DNA from 4 places in the Arthrobacter sp. 05N33_2 genome. Region 3 is predicted to be linked to each of the others. Evidence: riboswitches for the same ligand, from Rfam matches in the RefSeq annotation. Region 3 holds a riboswitch; each other region holds the start of a gene.
What was found. Region 3 has a riboswitch for S-adenosylmethionine ahead of metX (homoserine O-acetyltransferase MetX). Riboswitches for the same ligand answer to the same signal wherever they lie in the genome.

Region 1: another riboswitch for S-adenosylmethionine. It lies ahead of AC1DHX_RS13840 (aminotransferase class V-fold PLP-dependent enzyme); the one in region 3 lies ahead of metX (homoserine O-acetyltransferase MetX).
Region 2: another riboswitch for S-adenosylmethionine. It lies ahead of AC1DHX_RS04935 (DUF1737 domain-containing protein); the one in region 3 lies ahead of metX (homoserine O-acetyltransferase MetX).
Region 4: another riboswitch for S-adenosylmethionine. It lies ahead of AC1DHX_RS03100 (methionine ABC transporter ATP-binding protein); the one in region 3 lies ahead of metX (homoserine O-acetyltransferase MetX).

What each region holds. Positions count from the first base shown of each region.
Region 1 covers NZ_JBFTNJ010000035.1:6,822-11,198, reverse strand. Annotated here, with positions in the region: gene rsgA (ribosome small subunit-dependent GTPase A) at 1-725, shown strand, start outside; gene hisN (histidinol-phosphatase) at 802-1,632, shown strand; SAM riboswitch class IV at 1,710-1,823, shown strand; gene AC1DHX_RS13840 (aminotransferase class V-fold PLP-dependent enzyme) at 1,858-3,297, shown strand; gene AC1DHX_RS13835 (class I SAM-dependent methyltransferase) at 3,435-4,190, shown strand; gene AC1DHX_RS13830 (Nramp family divalent metal transporter) at 4,358-4,377, shown strand, end outside.
Region 2 covers NZ_JBFTNJ010000004.1:120,499-124,875, reverse strand. Annotated here, with positions in the region: gene AC1DHX_RS04955 (glycosyltransferase family 2 protein) at 1-130, shown strand, start outside; gene AC1DHX_RS04950 (hypothetical protein) at 127-1,218, shown strand; gene AC1DHX_RS04945 (O-succinylhomoserine sulfhydrylase) at 1,268-2,476, opposite strand; gene AC1DHX_RS04940 (rhodanese-like domain-containing protein) at 2,477-2,896, opposite strand; gene AC1DHX_RS04935 (DUF1737 domain-containing protein) at 2,893-3,201, opposite strand; SAM riboswitch class IV at 3,229-3,342, opposite strand; gene AC1DHX_RS04930 (ATP-grasp domain-containing protein) at 3,661-4,377, shown strand, end outside.
Region 3 covers NZ_JBFTNJ010000024.1:1,950-6,326, forward strand. Annotated here, with positions in the region: gene AC1DHX_RS11775 (bifunctional o-acetylhomoserine/o-acetylserine sulfhydrylase) at 1-1,179, shown strand, start outside; SAM riboswitch class IV at 1,363-1,478, shown strand; gene metX (homoserine O-acetyltransferase MetX) at 1,490-2,629, shown strand; gene AC1DHX_RS11785 (MFS transporter) at 2,796-4,178, shown strand; gene AC1DHX_RS11790 (LysR family transcriptional regulator) at 4,331-4,377, opposite strand, start outside.
Region 4 covers NZ_JBFTNJ010000002.1:45,938-50,314, reverse strand. Annotated here, with positions in the region: gene AC1DHX_RS03115 (MetQ/NlpA family ABC transporter substrate-binding protein) at 1-143, opposite strand, end outside; gene AC1DHX_RS03110 (LLM class flavin-dependent oxidoreductase) at 176-1,618, opposite strand; gene AC1DHX_RS03105 (methionine ABC transporter permease) at 1,665-2,330, opposite strand; gene AC1DHX_RS03100 (methionine ABC transporter ATP-binding protein) at 2,323-3,132, opposite strand; SAM riboswitch class I at 3,272-3,362, opposite strand; gene AC1DHX_RS03095 (CoA-binding protein) at 3,460-3,885, opposite strand; gene acs (acetate--CoA ligase) at 4,193-4,377, shown strand, end outside.

The DNA of each region.
Region 1 (4,377 bases), on a different contig from region 3:
TGGTCGCCGCCGCCAACCCCGAGCCGCGGACCGGTTTCATCGACCGCGCGCTGGTGGCCGCATACGACGCCGGCATTGAGCCGCTGCTGCTCGTCACCAAGGCAGACGTCAAGGATCCCGCCGAGCTGCTGTCCAACTACCAGCACCTCGACTTCCCCGTCATCATCTCCAAGACCGCCGACTCCGCCGCTTCCGGCATCGACGCCCGCTCCGACGACGGGCTCTCCGCCCGGCTCGACAAGGACGCGGTATCCCAGCTGCGCGACTACCTCGACGGCAAGGTCACCGTGATGCTGGGCCATTCCGGCGTCGGCAAGTCCACCATGGTCAACGCCCTGACCGGGGCCGAGCGGGCCACGGGAGGCGTGAACGCGGTAACCGGCCGCGGCCGCCACACGTCCTCCTCGGCACTGGCGCTCAAAGTCAACGATGCCCCGGCCGGCAGCTGGATCATCGACACCCCCGGCATCCGGTCCTTCGGCCTGGCCCACGTGGACCCGGACCGGATCCTGCGTTCCTTCCCGGACCTGGAACCCGGCACCGATGATTGCGAACGCGGCTGCAAGCATGACTCCACCGCCGTCAACTGCGGCGTAGACAAGTGGGTTGCGGCCGGGCACGCGGGGCCCTCGGGACCGGCCAGGCTCGCGTCCCTGCGCCGGCTGCTGGGCACGGACCCGCGGATGGAAGCGCAGGAAACCAAGGAACTGGGCACCGTCTCCTAGCCGGACCGGCAACGGGGCGGCGGCGCCGTGCCGCGGCCTCCCGCCCGGCGGCCCGGTTTGACGGTAGTTTGGAACCATGAGTCAACCCGCTTCGAGCTACAACGATGACCTGCGCCTTGCCCATGTACTGGCAGATTCGGTCGATTCCCAGACCATGAGCCGCTTCAAGGCGCTCGACCTTCGGATCGAGACGAAGCCCGACCTCACACCCGTCACCGATGCCGACAAGTCCGCGGAAGAGGCCATCCGCGGCCAGCTCTCCCGGTCACGTCCGCGTGACGCGGTCCTGGGCGAAGAGTTCGGCAGCTCGGGCCACGGTTCCCGCCGGTGGATTATCGACCCGATCGACGGCACGAAGAACTTTGTCCGTGGCGTCCCGGTCTGGGCCACGCTGATCGCCCTCGTCGARGAYGGCGAGCCGGTGGTCGGCGTCGTCAGCGCGCCGGCACTGGGCAAGCGCTGGTGGGCCGCCAAGGGTGCGGGCGCCTACACGGGCCGCTCGCTCGCCGCCGCCACACGGTTGAAGGTATCCAACGTCTCCAATCTAGAGGACGCCTCGCTGTCCTACTCCAGCCTTGGCGGCTGGAAGGAACGCGGGAACCTGGACGAGTTCCTGGGCCTGACCGAGGAAGTGTGGCGGACCCGCGCCTACGGTGACTTCTGGTCGTACTGCCTCGTGGCCGAGGGCGCCGTGGACATCGCCTGCGAACCCGAGCTGAACCTCTATGACATGGCCGCCCTGGTGCCCATCGTGACCGAGGCCYGCGGCCGCTTCACCTCGCTCGAAGGCGAGGACGGCCCCTTCGGCGGCAACGCCCTGGCCACCAATTCGATCCTGCACTCGGAAGTGCTCAAGCGGCTCAACCCCGGACTCGACGACCTCTTTCAGGCCCACCCGAACAACTGATCCGCGCCCGTAATAATCCGCTTCACAATCGGCGGCCGCCTTTTCCCCGGCTGCGCCGATGTCCTACGCTCGATGCAGGTCACGAGTGCCAGCGCTAAACCCCGGTTTGCTGGCCGGCAACCCTCCAGTCGCGGTGGGGTGCCCCGGGTGACGACCTGGCCGGTCCGGAACGGACCCGGCAAGCGCGGATTCCCACGGTGTGGGGTCCTGTTCGAGTGAGGTCCCATGACAACTGCCATTTTCCCCGTTGCCCCTGAATTCCATGCACGGCTTGCCCTCGCGGCCCGCCCGCTGGCAGCCGTCACCGGGGCCGAAATCCAGGCCCCGCTGATCACCGGCGGCCACGCGCGCTACGCCAACCTCGACTACGGCGCCTCCGCCCCGGCCCTGTCCGTGGTCTCGGCCTACCTGAACGAAATCCTGCCGTACTACGCAAGCGTGCACCGCGGGGCCGGCTACGCATCGCAGATCAGCACCTCCGTCTACGAGAACGCCCGGGACATCGTGCGGGACTTCGTGGGCGGCCGGCCCGGCGATTCCGTGATCTTCACGCGCAACACCACCGATTCCCTGAACCTGCTGGCCGGCTGCCTGCCGCTGCGCGACGGGCGGCCCGCGGGCGAGGTCCTCTACCTCGACATCGAACACCACGCCAACCTCCTGCCCTGGCAGAATGTCCCGCACCGCAGCGTCGTGGCCGCCGCCACCCTCGCGGCCACCGTGGACCGCCTGCGCGACGAACTCGCCCGCGGCGGCGTCAGCCTGTTGGCCGTCACCGGCGCCTCCAACGTCACCGGAGAGATCCTCCCGATCCGGACCCTGGCCGCACTGGCGCACGAATACGGCGCCAGGATCGTTGTCGACGCCGCGCAGCTCGCCCCGCACCGGCGGATCAATATCGCCGCGGACGACGTCGATTACCTCGCCTTCTCGGGGCACAAGCTGTACGCCCCGTTCGGCGCCGGCGTGCTGGTGGGGCGGACGGACTGGCTCGACGCCGGCACCCCGCACCTGGCCGGCGGCGGCGCGGTCCGCGATGCCCGGCTCGACTCCGTCAGCTGGACCACGGGACCTGCCCGGCACGAGGGCGGCTCGCCGAACGTCCTCGGTGCGGCGGCCCTCGCCCGCGCCACCCAGGTCATTGCGGCCCTGGACCCGGAGCAGTGGCAGGCCCACGAGGACGCCATCCGGTCCTTCCTCGTCGAGGGCCTCCAGGGCATCGAGGGAGTAACCGTGCACCGGATCTTTGCCGATTCGGCTTCCGATTCTTCCTCCGCTTCTTCCACTGGAGGCGATCAGCCGGACACCGGCACGATCGGCGTCGTGAACTTTTCCGTGGAAGGCTACGACGCCGGACTGGTGGCCGCCTACCTGTCAGCCGAACACGGCATTGGCCTGCGCGACGGCCGCTTCTGTGCCCACCCGCTGCTCAAGCGGCTCGGCCTGCCCGCCGGCTCCCTGCGGGCCAGCTTCGGCCTCGGCTCACGGCTTGAGGACGCCGAACGCCTGCTGGCCGGCCTGCAGCAGCTGCGGCAGAACGGACTCGGCTGGGATTACGTGGTGGACGCCGGCCGCTGGGTGCCGGCCAACGATACCCGCAGCTATCCCCACTGGGCGCCGAACACCCCGGGCACCGCCGGCGCTGCGCCCTGCACCCTCGACTAGGCAGGATCAGGGCCCGGCGCGGGTGCGGTAAATTCGAAAGGTATCTGAAACCAGCAGGACCTTCCCGAAGGAGATCGCACGTGGCAAGCGCCGGCCCCAGGCTCCACAGCGGAGTCAAGCCGCACAGCGGACCGAAACTGCACAGCGGACCGAAGCTGCACAGCGTGCGGCGCCAGGAACTTGGACAAAGCTTCCAGGACGGCGGGGAGCACTACGAGCGCGTCCGCCCCGGCTATCCGCAGGAGTCAGCCGACTGGCTGGTCCCGTCGGGAGCCAGGGACGCCGCGGACATTGGCGCGGGCACCGGGAAATTCACCTCCCTTTTGGCAGAACGCGGACTGGGCACGGTGGCCGTGGACCCCTCTGCCGACATGCTCGGGCAGTTGCGCCGGACCCTGCCGGTCGTTACCGCCATCGAGGGCAGCGCCGAGGACACCGGTCTCGAGCCGGAGTCCTTTGACCTGGTCACGGTCGCCCAGGCGTGGCACTGGTGCGACCCCGGCCTGGCAAGCACCGAGATTGCCCGGATCCTGCGGCCGCACGGCGTGCTGGGCCTGATCTGGAACCAGCTGGACACCAGCGTGCCCTGGGTGCACCGGCTCTCCCGGATCATGCACGCCGGGGACGTCCACAAACCACACTTCCGTCCGGCCGTGGGCCCCGAGTTCACCGGGCTGGAGAGCCACCTGACGCGCTGGGAGGATTCCGTCACGACGGAGGACATCCAGGAGCTGGCCAAGTCCCGCAGCTACTATCTCGCGGCATCGGACTCCACCCGGGCCAAGGTCACCGCCAACCTCGCCTGGTACCTGCACGAGCACCTGGGACACATGCCGGGCGAGGTGCTCCGGCTGCCCTACCTGACCCAGACGTGGCGGGCCTTCCGGGCCTGATGCACGCTCACCCCGGATTCCCCCGGATTGCACGCAGCGCCCGCCGGGCTTATTGTTTCGGTATGCCTAATAAATTCTTATAGGCACACGAAACTTTGACACCGGCTGTTTTCCGGCCGGCGCCGATCATCGCGTCAACGCCGACGCGCCAATCACAGGAGCTGGCAGTGCTGGAGCTAACGGGACA
Region 2 (4,377 bases), on a different contig from region 3:
TACGAGCCTGACCATGGTGGCCGCGCTGGTGCAGGAACTCCGCGGCAAGGAGGCGCACTGGAACAAGCTGACGCGGACCGGTGTGGTCAGCGTCACCGCCCCGGCGGTGCGCCCGGACGTCAGCGTTTGAGGCGCAGACCGGCTGCCTTCCCTGCCCTCGTGCTCCTGTCGGTGCTGGCCCTTGCTGCCACTGGGTGCGGCGGGCCGCAGGGGCCCACGGCGCCCGCCGCGGAGCGCACTGTCGGCGTCGGCTACGAAACTGTGGTCGACGCCGCCTCGACGCTGCCGGAACTGGCCAGACGGCTCGATGAGGTCAACGCCAACAGCGTCACCATCAGCGTGGGGCGGCTGGACTGGACGGCGTTCCCTTGGGACGCCCACCCCGAGGTGGAGGCCGTCCCGGGCCGTGACCACGTGGCCGAAGCGGTCAAGGCACTGGGGACCGGCGGTGATGGCAGGAAACGCAGGATCACACTGACCATCGACCTGCTGATCCCCGGCTGGATCCGTACCAACCCGGGCCTGGCCGGCATCAACTTCGACGGCACCCGCTCCACGGAGTTCGCCAGCGTCAGCGCACTCACGACGGGACCCGTCGGGGAGCGGCTGGTCGACTTGGTGGCCGAGGTGACCAGGCGGTACCAGCCGGACGCCGTGGCCTTGACGGAACTGATGTTCGATAACAACACCTACGGCGGCGACGACCGCGATTCCTACCGGCTGGCCAGCGGCGGGACGGATTGGCCGCGGCTCGCGAACGGGGACATCGACGTCGAACACCCGAGCCTTGGGGCCTGGCGGTCGAAGGGGGTGGCGGCCATCGTGGCCAAGGCGGCGGCGGCCGCCCACGCGAACGGTGCCACGCTCGACATGGACGTCCGGGCGCCGTGGGACGATCCCGCCGGCGACCGGCCGGAGAGCGGCCATGACTACGGGCTGCTCGCCGCGGCCGCGGACCGGCTGGTCTTGTGGGACTACTTCGGGCTCAACGACGCCGCTCCCGCCTATTCCGCCGAGCTGGCCGCGGCCATGGCGAAGCGGTCCGGGAAGTTCGCCATCTCGGTCGGGATGTGGGCCAAGGACGGGCGCATCTCGGCCGCGGACCTGGCGGCCGGGCTGGAGGCGTCTGTCTCCGGCGGGGCGGCCGCCGTCGCCGTCACACCGTCCAGCATGCTCGACGACGACGCCTGGCGGGCGCTCAAGGCGGCCTGGGCCTGAGCGGCCATGGCCCTGGACCTGCTTTGAGCGCCTGGACCTGTTTAAGTGTTTAGACCTGCTTGAGCGCCTGGCCGAGGTCGCGGATCAGGTCCTCCACATCCTCCAGGCCCACCGACAGCCGGACCACGCCGTCGCTGAGCCCGATCGCCGCGCGGCCTTCCGGGCCCATCGCGCGGTGCGTGGTGGTGGCCGGGTGCGTGATGAGCGTTTTGGCATCGCCCAGGTTGTTGGAGATGTCGATGATCCGCAGCGCGTCCAGGAGTGCGAACGCGGCCTGCTTCGCCGTGCGCCCGGGGGAGGGCTGCAGTTCCAGGGTGAGCACGGTCCCGCCGGCCTTCATCTGCTGCACTGCGAGCGGGTACTGCGGGTGGGACGGCAGCAGCGGGTACTTTACACAGCCGACCGCAGGCTGTCCCTCGAGCCATTCGGCCAGCCGCAGTGCGGAGGCCGAGGAATGGTTGACGCGCAGGGCCATGGTCTCCAGGCCCTTGGTGAGCACCCAGGCGTTGAACGCCGAAAGCGCCGGACCGGTGTGCCGCATGAGCTGCTTGACGGGCCCGTCGATGAATTCCTTGGTGCCCAGGATGGCCCCGCCCAGGACGCGGCCCTGGCCGTCGATGTGCTTGGTGCCGGAGTAGACCACCACGTCCGCGCCGAGGTCGCCGCAGCGCTGGAGCAGCGGGGTGGCGAAGACGTTGTCAACCACCACCGTGGCGCCGGCCGCGTGCGCCAGTTTGCTCACGGCGGCGATGTCCACGATTTCCTGCATCGGGTTCGACGGCGACTCGAAGAACACCGCCGTGGTCGGCTCGGACAGCGCGGATTTCCACTGCTCCAGGTCCGGGCCGTCCACGAAGACCGTCTCGACACCCCAGCGCGGCAGGATTTCGTTGAGGATCACGAAGCACGAGCCGAACAGCGAGCGGGCCGCGACCACCCGGTCGCCGGCCGCCAACAGCGCGCCCAGGGCGGTGAAGACGGCGGACATGCCGGACGCCGTCGCGAAACACGCCTCCGTTCCCTCGAGCAGCCGGAGCCGCTCCTGGAAGGTGGCGACGGAGGGGTTGCCGTAGCGGGAGTAGACGAAGCGCTCGTCCTCACCGGTGAAGGCGCGCTCGGCGGCAGCCGCGGACTCGTAGACGAATCCTGAGTTGAGGAAGATCGGCTCGGTGGTTTCCTGGAAGCCGGTGCGGTCAAGGCCGCCACGGACGGCCTGGGTGTCGGCCGCCCAGCCGGCGGCGTCGGGATTGAAAGTCACTTAGATCTTTCCGAGGTTGGTGGGCAGGCCGCGGTTCTTCCAGCCATTGACGGTGCGTTCGCCAAAGCGGTCGGTCTCGCCTTCGAAGCCCTCAAGGACGTTGTACGAGGTGTAGCCGGCGGCCGTCGCGGCCGTCGCGGCCGCGATCGACCGGGCCCCGGAACGGCAAAGGAACACCAGTTCGACGGCGGTGTCCTCCGGCGCCTGCTGCCTTAGCTGTTCCACGAAGTGCGGGTTCGGCGTGCCGCCGGCGAGGTTCCACTGGATGAAGAGCGGATCGTTGCGGCTCTCGCCCGCGGCCGCGGTGTCCGGGATGCCGATGTGGGCCCATTCGCCCTCGGTCCGGACATCCACCAGGATGGCTCCGGCCTCCAGCTTGGCCCACGCCTCCTGCGGGCTGAGGTCTCCGGCGTAGCTCATGCGTGGCCCGCGAAGGCCCCGTCGGCGCCAAATTCGTCGGCGTCGAGCTCATCAACCGCATTGGCCACGGCGGCGTCCGCACTGGCAATCGCGGCCGGCAGGACCAGCGCCTGCGCCACGATCACGGTGCTTCCGTTGAAGCTGGCGGCGGGGCTTCCATGCAGCACGTAGCCCTCGGCCAGGGCGGCTGACACCCGCTCGCAAAAGGCGCGGTCATCCGCCCCGGTGAACAGGCGGTAGGCCAGCCTCTCCTCGCCCCCGGGTGCGGTACCGGGTGCTGTGCCGGGTGCGGCTGTTGTGGGTATTGACGTGTCGGTCACGACGGATCTCCTCTTTCACGCTTGCAGCTCGAATTCTCGATTGCCGAGTATTCACCTGAGGCACCCCGCCGCGAAAGGGAGGGTTGCCGACCGGCCAGTCAGGGCTTGGCACCGGTTCTCATTACTCCCCAAAAACGTAACACCTGCGACGCCGGCCCGCACCGCCGCCGTCGTCATGTTCCGTAACCGGACCGCGGCCCGGGCGAGTAGTGGCGGGCTCCAGTTTCGGGTACAGCCCACTCGTGTCTGCCGGGACGTTTCGCCGTTTACTGGGGGGATTAGGTCCGACGAGTCGGCCGGAGCTGCAGGTGATTCGAGCAATGTGTGAATCAAGCAGTCCCGGAATCGACCCGTCTGTCCATCAACAAGCTGTCTGGGAATCGGTGGCTGGAACGGTCGGAGCCGCAGCCGCGGTCCGGCCGGTGACGGCGGAATGGAGCAATCGTGGGCCCGCGCATACTCGTTACCGGGATTACAAGCGCCGCCGGACGGGCCGTCGCGGCCCAGCTCGAAGCCCGGGGCCTCCCGTACCTCGGCTCCGACGCCCGTGCCGACACCCGCCAGGCCGGGGAGGCTCCCGCCGCCGCGGTCAGGCTCCTGCCGGCGACGAACCCGGACATGGTCCTGGACCTGCGCCGGGTGGTGGACCGCGAAGCCATCAACGTCATCATTCCGACCCTCACCGTGGAACTCCCGGTCCTGGCCGCGGCCCGCGCCGGATTCGCCCAGGACGTGCGGATCATCGTGGCCGACCCCGCCGCGGTGGCCCTCGCCAACGACCACCTGTTCACCACCTGGGCGCTGCAAGCCGCCGGCATCCCGGTGCCCCGGTTCGCGGTTCCGGGCGACCTCGCCGCCGCGCCGGCTTCCCTCGCCGGCCTCAGCGGCCCCGTGGTGGTCAAGCCGCGGGTCTTCAAAGGCTCCCATGGTATCCACCTGCTGGCCGGAACCGACTCCGTTAGCTGGAAGAACATGCCGGCGGGGCAACTGGTCCAGGAATTTATCCCGGGCGCCGACTATGTGTGCCTGGTGTTCGGCACCCCGGCACGCAACGCGATGGCGCCGGTGGCGGTGGTCCTCGAGAAGACCAGGACTCCGTATGGACGCGCCGGCAGCGACGAGGTCAGCCGCAGGGTGCCGGCGAACCAGGCCGGGGATGTG
Region 3 (4,377 bases):
TTTGCGCTCGCCGAGCTCGCGCCCATCTACACCCGGATCGGCAACCCGACCCAGGATGCCGTCGAACAGCGCGTCGCCAGCCTGGAAGGCGGTCTCGCGGCGCTGCTGCTCAGCTCCGGCCAGGCCGCCGAGACGTTCGCCATCCTCAATATCGCCGAGGCCGGGGACCATGTGGTGGCCAGCCCCAGCCTCTATGGCGGAACCTACAACCTGCTCGCGCACACGCTGAAGAAGTTCGGCATCTCCGTGACCTTCGTGGCGGACCCGGACAACCTGGACCAGTGGCGGGACGCCGTCCAGCCCAACACCAAGCTGTTCTTCGGCGAAGTGGTCTCCAACCCCCGCCAGGACGTCCTGGACATCGAGGGCGTCTCCCGGGTGGCGCACGAGGCCGGCGTGCCGCTGGTTGTCGACAACACGCTCTCCACCCCCTACCTGATCCGGCCGATCGAGTGGGGCGCGGACATCGTGGTSCATTCSGCCACCAAGTACCTYGGCGGGCACGGMKCYGCSATCGCCGGCGTSATCGTGGACTCCGGCAACTTCGAYTTCGGGAAGGACCCKGAGCGGTTCCCCRRCTTCAACACYCCCGACCCCAACTACAACGGCCTGGTCTACGCCCGCGACCTCGGAGCGGGCGGCGCGCTGGGCGCGAATCTCTCCTACATCCTCAAGGCCCGGGTCCAGCTCCTGCGCGACCTCGGCTCCGCGGTGTCCCCGTTCAACGCCTTCCTCATCGCCCAGGGCATCGAAACGCTGAGCCTGCGCGTCGAGCGCCACGTGGCCAACGCCACGAAGGTGGCGCACTGGCTGGAGGGGCGGAACGACGTCGAATCGGTCGCCTACGCCGGGCTGCCGTCCAGCCCCTGGTACGAGCGCGGCCGCAAGTACGGGCCCAAGGGGACCGGCGCCGTCGTGGCGTTCAACATTGCCGGGGGAGCAGAGGCTGGCAAGCGGTTCGTCGATGCCCTCGAACTGCACTCGCACGTCGCGAACATCGGCGATGTCCGGTCGCTGGTGATCCATCCGGCGTCGACCACCCACAGCCAGCTCTCGCCCGAACAGCAGGTGATCGCCGGGGTGAACCCCGGGCTGGTGCGGCTTTCGGTGGGACTGGAGCACATYGACGACATCCTCGCGGACCTCGACGCCGGATTCCGCGCGGCCAAGTCCGTCTAGGCCGAAGCCCACGCCGAATTTCCCCACCTTTGCGGGCATGACACCGGGAATCGCCGGCACTTCCGGGCGACCCGCCGGTCACGGCTGTCAAAGGTGGGGAGTCTGCGGTGCTGACGGGTCCGGCTGTCACATGGAAGTCATAATCTTCGTCATTTCCGCACCCCGTTTCGTAGACTCGTACCAGGTCATGAGTGCCAGCGACAGCCCCGGCTTGCTGGCCGGCAACCCTCCTTTTGCGGCGGGGTGCCCCGGGTGAAGACCTGGCCTGCCGGTCAGCTGACGGCGGGCAAGCGCGAAGATAGGTCCTCACATGACGATTGCCGTCACCCGCACGGGTGTTCCCGAAACCAAACCATCCCGGACCCCTGACGGGACCGTCCAGTTCGTCAGGATCGGTGATCTGCAGCTCGAATCCGGGACTCCGTTGCCGGATGTGGTGCTCGCCTACGAGACCTGGGGGACCCTGAACGCGGACGCCTCCAACGCCGTGCTCATTGAACACGCCCTGACCGGCGACACACACGTGACCCGCGGCGAGAGCGGGGAGCCCGGCTGGTGGGAACAGCTCGCCGGACCCGGGGCTCCCGTGGACACGGACAAGTATTTCGTCGTTTCGATCAACATCCTGGGCGGCTGCTACGGATCCACCGGACCTTCCACCCCGGCCCCCGACGGGCGCCCTTGGGGATCGCGGTTCCCGCTGGTCACCCTGCGGGACACCGCCGCCGCCGAGGCGCGGCTGGCCGATGCCCTGGGCATCGGCAGCTGGTATGCGGTGCTGGGCGGCTCGCTCGGCGGCGCGCGCGCCCTTGAATGGGCCGTCACGTTTCCCGGCCGGGTCCGGCGCTGCGCCGTGATTTCCGTCGGCGCCAGCAGCACCGCCGAACAGATTGCCTTCGCGCAGGCCCAGACGCTGGCCATCCGCCAGGACCCCCACTTCAAGGGCGGGGACTACTACGGCGGCCCGGAACCCGAGGCAGGGCTCGCCCTCGCCCGGCGCATCGCGCACATCACCTACCGCTCAGCGGCCGAACTGGACGGCCGGTTTGGCCGCAACGCCCAGGAGTCCGAGACGCCCCTGGAAGCCGGATCGCTGGCCGGACGCGGGCGCTACCAGGTGGAAAGCTACCTGGACCACCAGGGCAGCAAACTGGCCCGGCGTTTCGACGCGAATAGCTACATCGCGATCACCGAAGCCCTCATGAGCCACGATGTGTGCCGGGGGCGCGGAAGCCTCGGGGAGGCACTGGCCCCGGCCACCGCCGAATTCCTGGTGGCGGCCGTGGACTCGGACCGCCTGTATTTCCCGGCCCAGTCCCGTCAACTGGCAGAGGCCCTGCCGGGCCGCCCGGAACTGCACATCATTGAAGCGCCGATCGGCCACGACGGCTTCCTGACCGAAATCGGCCAGCTCAGCGGGCAGCTCCGGGAGACCTTCTTCGGCCACTAGGCCGGCCCGCTTGTGCATTTTTGCAGATGCGCTCTGCACTAATGGCCGTTGAGGCTCAGGGCGGGAGCGTCCATACTCATGGGGAATGACGCCATGTGCCCTACATCACGGGCGTCCTCAGTCCAATGGTCCGCAGGGTGTCGAAGGCGACACCGAAGGAGTTCACATGAGCACGGAAAACGCCGCGACAACGCGCGCAGACGAGCCGGACGTCAAAACGTCCGGACTGAAGAAGGTAGTAACGGCCTCCATGGCCGGCACGGTGGTGGAGTGGTATGAATTCTTCCTCTACGCCTCCGCCGCCACGCTGGTCTTCGGCAAGACGTTCTTCCCCAATTCGGGCACCGAACTCGACGGCATTATCGCCGCGTTCCTGACCTACGCCGTCGGATTCGTCGCCCGCCCGATCGGCGGCATCGTCTTTGGCCACTTCGGCGACAAGTTCGGCCGCAAGCAGCTGCTCCAGGTCAGCATCCTCCTGGTGGGCGTTTCCACCTTCCTGATGGGCTGCCTGCCCACCTTCGCGCAGATCGGCTACTGGGCCCCGGCACTGCTGGTCTTCCTGCGCTTCGCCCAGGGCTTCGCCGTCGGCGGCGAATGGGGCGGCGCCGTCCTCCTCGTCGCCGAGCACAGCCCCAGCAAGTCCCGCGGGTTCTGGGCCAGCTGGCCCCAGTCCGCCGTTCCGCTCGGCAACCTGCTCGCCACCGCCGTGCTGTTCACGCTGTCCTCCGTGCTGTCCTCCGCCGACTTCCTCAGCTGGGGCTGGCGCGTCGCCTTCTGGCTCTCCGCCGTGATCGTGCTGGTCGGCTACTACATCCGCACCAAGGTCCAGGACGCCCCCATCTTCCTGGAGGCCCAAAAGGAAGTCGAGGTTGAGAACAAGGGCTACGGCGTGGCCGAAGTCTTCCGCCGCTACCCGCGCGGCGTCTTCACCGCGATGGGCCTGCGCTTCGCCGAGAACATCCTCTACTACCTCGTGGTCACGTTCTCGATCACGTACCTGAAGGTCGTCGTCCAGACGGACACCTCGCGGATCCTGCTGCTGCTGCTCGTGGCGCACTTCGTCCACTTCGCCGTGATTCCGATGGTCGGCAGGCTCTCGGACAACGTCGGCCGCAAGCCCGTCTACATGGCCGGCGCCATCCTCGGCGGCACGTGGGGCTTCTTCGCCTTCCCGATGATGGATACCAAGAACGACTTCATCATCCTCGCCGCGATCACCATCGGCCTGCTGTTCCACTCCCTGATGTACGCCGGCCAGCCGGCGCTCATGGCTGAAATGTTCCCGACCCGGATGCGCTACTCCGGTGTCTCGCTGGGCTACCAGGTCACCTCGATTGTGGCCGGTTCGCTGGCTCCGATCATCGCCGTCGCGCTCCTGAGCCAGTACAAGTCCTCGGTCCCGGTCGCCATCTACCTCCTCGGCGCCTGTGTGGTCACTTTGGTTGCGGTGTTCTTCCTGAAGGAAACCCGCGGCATTTCGCTCCGCGACGTCGACGCCGCCGACGCCCGTGGCACCGCCGACCTCCTCGCCGCCAGCAAGCGGTAATCCTCACCGGCCTCACCAGACCCGGTGGGGGCAGACTGCCCGGATCCGCGCACCGCGCGGACCCGGGCAGTCTGCGTTAACTCGGCAGGCTAACGCCGCAGGTTAACGCGGCAGGCTAACGCCGCAGGCACCAGTCCGGCTGCGCTGGCGCCTCAGGCGGACAGCACATCCTGCCGCTCCCGGATTTCGCCGCGAATCG
Region 4 (4,377 bases), on a different contig from region 3:
GACTCGGTGACGATAATCTTGATCGTCTTGCCGCCGCTGGCGCCGGCGCCGCCGGGGTTGGTGAGGCCGCAGCCGGTCAGTGCCGCGGCGGAGACTGCACCGGCGCCGGCGAGGGCATATTTGAGGAAATTTCTACGCTGCATGGTCTTGGTCCTTTGTGGTGGTTCGCGCTGGGCTATGACTGGGCGGTAACGCTGGCGCGCTGGTTTTCGGCCGCCGCGGAGAATTCGGTGAAGGCTCCCCGGAAGGCCGCCGCGGGATGGCGTCCGTTGAGCCGCGGCCCGGCGCCGAAGAGCTTCTCGCGCAGGGTTCCCGGCGCGTAGCCGGTCTGGGCGAGGCCGCGGCTGCGCAGTTCCGGCATCACACCGTCGATGAAGTCGGTGTAGGAGCCGGGGATGGTCTGGTTGATGATGTTGATGCCGTCGATTCCGGCGTCCTGCCACTGCTCGAGACGGTCGGCAATCTGGTCCGGCGTTCCCACCACCCGGTTGGCCCGGCTGCGGTAGAGCGCAATGTCGCGGAGGGTGGGGTTGCCGCCGCGGACGGAGGCGCGGATAGCCGTGAGATGTCCCTGGCTGCCTTCCGTTTCAAGGTCCCCGAGCGGGGTGTCCAGCGGCAGGCCGCCGAGGTCGACGCCGAACCCGCCGCCCACGTGGGCCAGCAGGGCCTCAATGTCCAGGCTGTCCTCGAGCTCGTCGGCCTTGCGGTGCGCCTCGGCTTCGGTGCCGCCCACCACGAAGTGCATGCCCTGGAGGAACTTCACGTCATCCGGATGGCGGCCGGCGGCAACGGCCTGTTCCCGGACGGCCGCGGTGTACTTCGCGGCCACCTCGGTGCTCGGCGCGAGGGTGAAGGTGGCCTCGGCGTTGGCGGCGCAGAACTGCTGGCCGCGGCCGGAGCTCCCGGCCTGGAAAAGCACCGGGGTGCGTTGCGGCGAAGGAGCCGCGAGGTGGGGTCCGTCGATCGAGTACCGGGGCCCGCGGTGGTAGATCTTGCTGACTTTCTCCGGGTCCGCGTGGACTCCGGTCGCCTTGTCCCGGAGCAGCGCATCGTCTTCCCAGGACCCTTCCCACAATTTGTAGGCGGCCTCGACGTATTCGTCCGCCCAGTCGTAGCGTTCGTCATGCTTGGTCAGCTCGGTGGCGTTGAAGTTCCGGTGCGCGTTTTCCAGCACACTGGTGACGATGTTCCAGGCCACGCGGCCGCCGCTGATATGGTCCAGGGTGGACATCTGCCGGGCGAACTGGAACGGATGGCTCTGAATCACCGACGACGTCGCGGCCAGCCCGATCTCCCGCGTTCCCGTGGCGAGCGCGGACAGCAGAATGAGGGGGTCGTTGGACGGCACCTGCAGGCCCTTTTTCAGCAGCGATGCCCACCCGCCGTCGTAGTCGCCGTAGAGACCGACGACGTCGGCGAAGAAGATCGCGTCAAACTTGGCGTCTTCGAGCTGGCGGGCCAGGTCGATCCAGAGCTGGAGTTCGTTGAACCGGTGCTGCTGGGCTTCCGGGCGCCGCCACTGGCCGCCCATGATGTGGCTGGACGTGTTCATCACGAAGGCGCTGATCAGCAGGCGCGGACGGGGTCCGTCGAAACGGATACTGGGTGTTGAAGTCATGGGATGCTTTCCGCTGTGGGAGGTGGGACGAGGGTGCTGCCGGCGCTCAGAGGCGCTTGTCCAGGCGCCGGGCAACATAGGATCCGCCCAGCTGAACGATGGTGACCAGCAGGATCATCAGGACAATGGCGGTGATCATGAGCGGCGTTTCGTAGCGGTAATAGCCGTACCGGATGGCGAAGTCGCCGATTCCGCCGCCGCCCACCAGTCCGGCCATCGCCGAGTAGGAGATGAAGCTGACGGTCATGATGGTGATGGAGCTGACGAGTCCGGGCTTCGCCTCCACAATCAGGACGTCCCGGACGATCTGGGACCGGCTGGCGCCCATGGACCGTGCCGCTTCGACCACTCCGCCGCCGAGCTGGCTCAGGTTCTGTTCCACGAAGCGGGCGAAATACGGAATGGCGTTGAGGGTCAGCGGGACAATGACGGCGGCCGTGCCGATGGTCGTGCCGACAATGAACCTGGTCACGGGAATGATCGCGATCAGCAGGATCAGGAACGGGAACGAGCGGAGCAGGTTGACCAGCCCGTCCAGGACCCGGTGCAGCTTTGGCCTGTGCTTGAGCCCGTTGGGACCGATGGTGTAGAGCAGGACACCCAGCGGTGTCCCGAGCAGCACCGCCAGCGGGATGGCCACCAGCAGCATGGTGAGGGTCTGTCCCATGGCGACGCCGATTTCGGGCAGGACTTCCAGGATGCGGTCAAACATTGATCAGGCCCTCCGACGCGGCTGTGGTGTGGGTGCCCCTCCCGGAGCGGTCCAGCTGGATCTCATCGGAGACCAGGTAGCGGCCGATCGACGTCGCCGGGTGGAAACCGGGGCGCTGGAGTTCGGCGAGGTCGAGCTGCTCCACCACCCGGCCTTCTTCCATGACCGCGACGTTGTCCGCGATGGCCTTGATGACATTCATCTCGTGGGTGACCACCACGATTGTGATGCCGAATTCGGCGTTGACGTCGGCCAGGTATTGCAGGACCGATGACGTCGTCCGGGGATCCACGGCCGACGTCGGCTCGTCACAGAGCAGCACTTTGGGCCCGGTGGCAAGGGCGCGGGCGATCGCCACCCGCTGTTTCTGGCCCCCGGAGAGTTTGGCCGGATACGTTCCCGCTTTGTCGGCGAGGTCCACGATTTCCAGGGTTTCGGCGGCCCGCCGCCGGCGTTCCGCCTTCCCGACGCCGGCGAACTTCAGGGACAGCTCCACATTTTCCTGGGCTGTGAGGTTGTTGAGGAGATTGAAGTGCTGGAAAATCATGCCGATGTCATGCCGCTTGGTCCGGAGCTCGGCGTCGGACAGGGTCACCAGGTCGACGCCGTCCACCAGGACGCGGCCCGACGTCGGGCGCTCGAGGAGGTTGATGTTGCGCAGCAGCGTGGATTTGCCGGCGCCGGAGAACCCGATGATGCCCTGGATGGTGCCCCGCCTGATGTGCAGGCTGACGTCATCGACGGCCGTGAAAGGTCCCGCGGCCGAAGCGAATGACGTGCTGACGTTCTGGATCTCGATCACAGGCCCCCACCTGCTCGGGGCCGCGGCGCTGCCGCTGTCTGCGTGTTCATGATTTCCTCCGGGCTCGCCCGAGGAAAGCCCTGGGTCCGGGCTTCCGGGCAGCGCTGAGCGAAGCCGGGGAGCCTCAGAACACAGTGGTTCTCCATCGGTCCTGGCGGTAGCACCGTCCTCAAAGGAGGGGGTTGCTGCGGCGTCACGGAGCCAGATCTCTCAGCCGCTCGGGATGGTTACGAGTCCATCTCACACGGCAGGAGGCCGGATACAGAAAAAGCCGGTCACATTTTGTAACCGACTCTTCCCGATCTGTTGATCGTCATTCCCGGGCCGTTAGATGCCCACGCGCCAGCCTTCGCGGGCGGGGCACGCGTTCACGACGACGTCCAGCCCGGCGGCCTTGGCCCGGTCCGTCGCGGCGTCGTCGAAGACGCCCAGCTGCAGCCAGACGGCCTTGGCGCCTACTGCGATGGCCTCGTCTATGACTGCGCCCACCCTGTGGGAGTTGACGAAGCAGTCCACGACGTCGATCGGGTGCTTCTCCGCCGGGATGTCAGACAGGGAACGGTACCCCTTCTCGCCGTGGACGTCGTCGCCCGGAAGGTTGACCGGAATGATGGTCATGCCCATCCGGTCCCGGACATAGAGGGAGACCTCATACGCCGAGCGCCATTCGTTGGTGGTGAGGCCGACCACCGCCCACGTGCCTTTGGTTCGCATGAGGCGGTCAATGACTGCCGGATCGTTAACATGGGCCATGCATCAACCTTACTCCTGCGACCTTTCCGGGCAATTGCCGAATAAATGAATGATTTGGGCAGGACCCACGCCGGGTGAACGAATATTACGGCGCTCCCGGACGCCGATTTTGCGGAATCGTGCATCTGAAGTTCTAGTAGGTAGTGACCATCCCGAGCGGCCGAGAGACCTGGATCGATGACGCCGCAGCAACCCCCCGGTGACGTGGGACGACCATTCCCACGCCACCGCTCCGCCCTCCTTCGGTGAAATTCGAGGGAGCCGGAGCAACCAAGGGTGCTACTGCCAGGACCGATGGAGTGCAGCAATGACCCCTGAGAATTCTTCCGCCCTGCCCACCTTTGCCCGGACTGCGTCCGAGGCATTCCCCCAAACCACTTCGGACGCGACGGCGAACGAAGCAGGGCTGCGTGACGCGCCCGGCTCCTCTCGCGGCTCTTCGGGATGGTCCCTGAACGAGTCCACGGACGGCGCAGTGCACGGCGTCCCCGC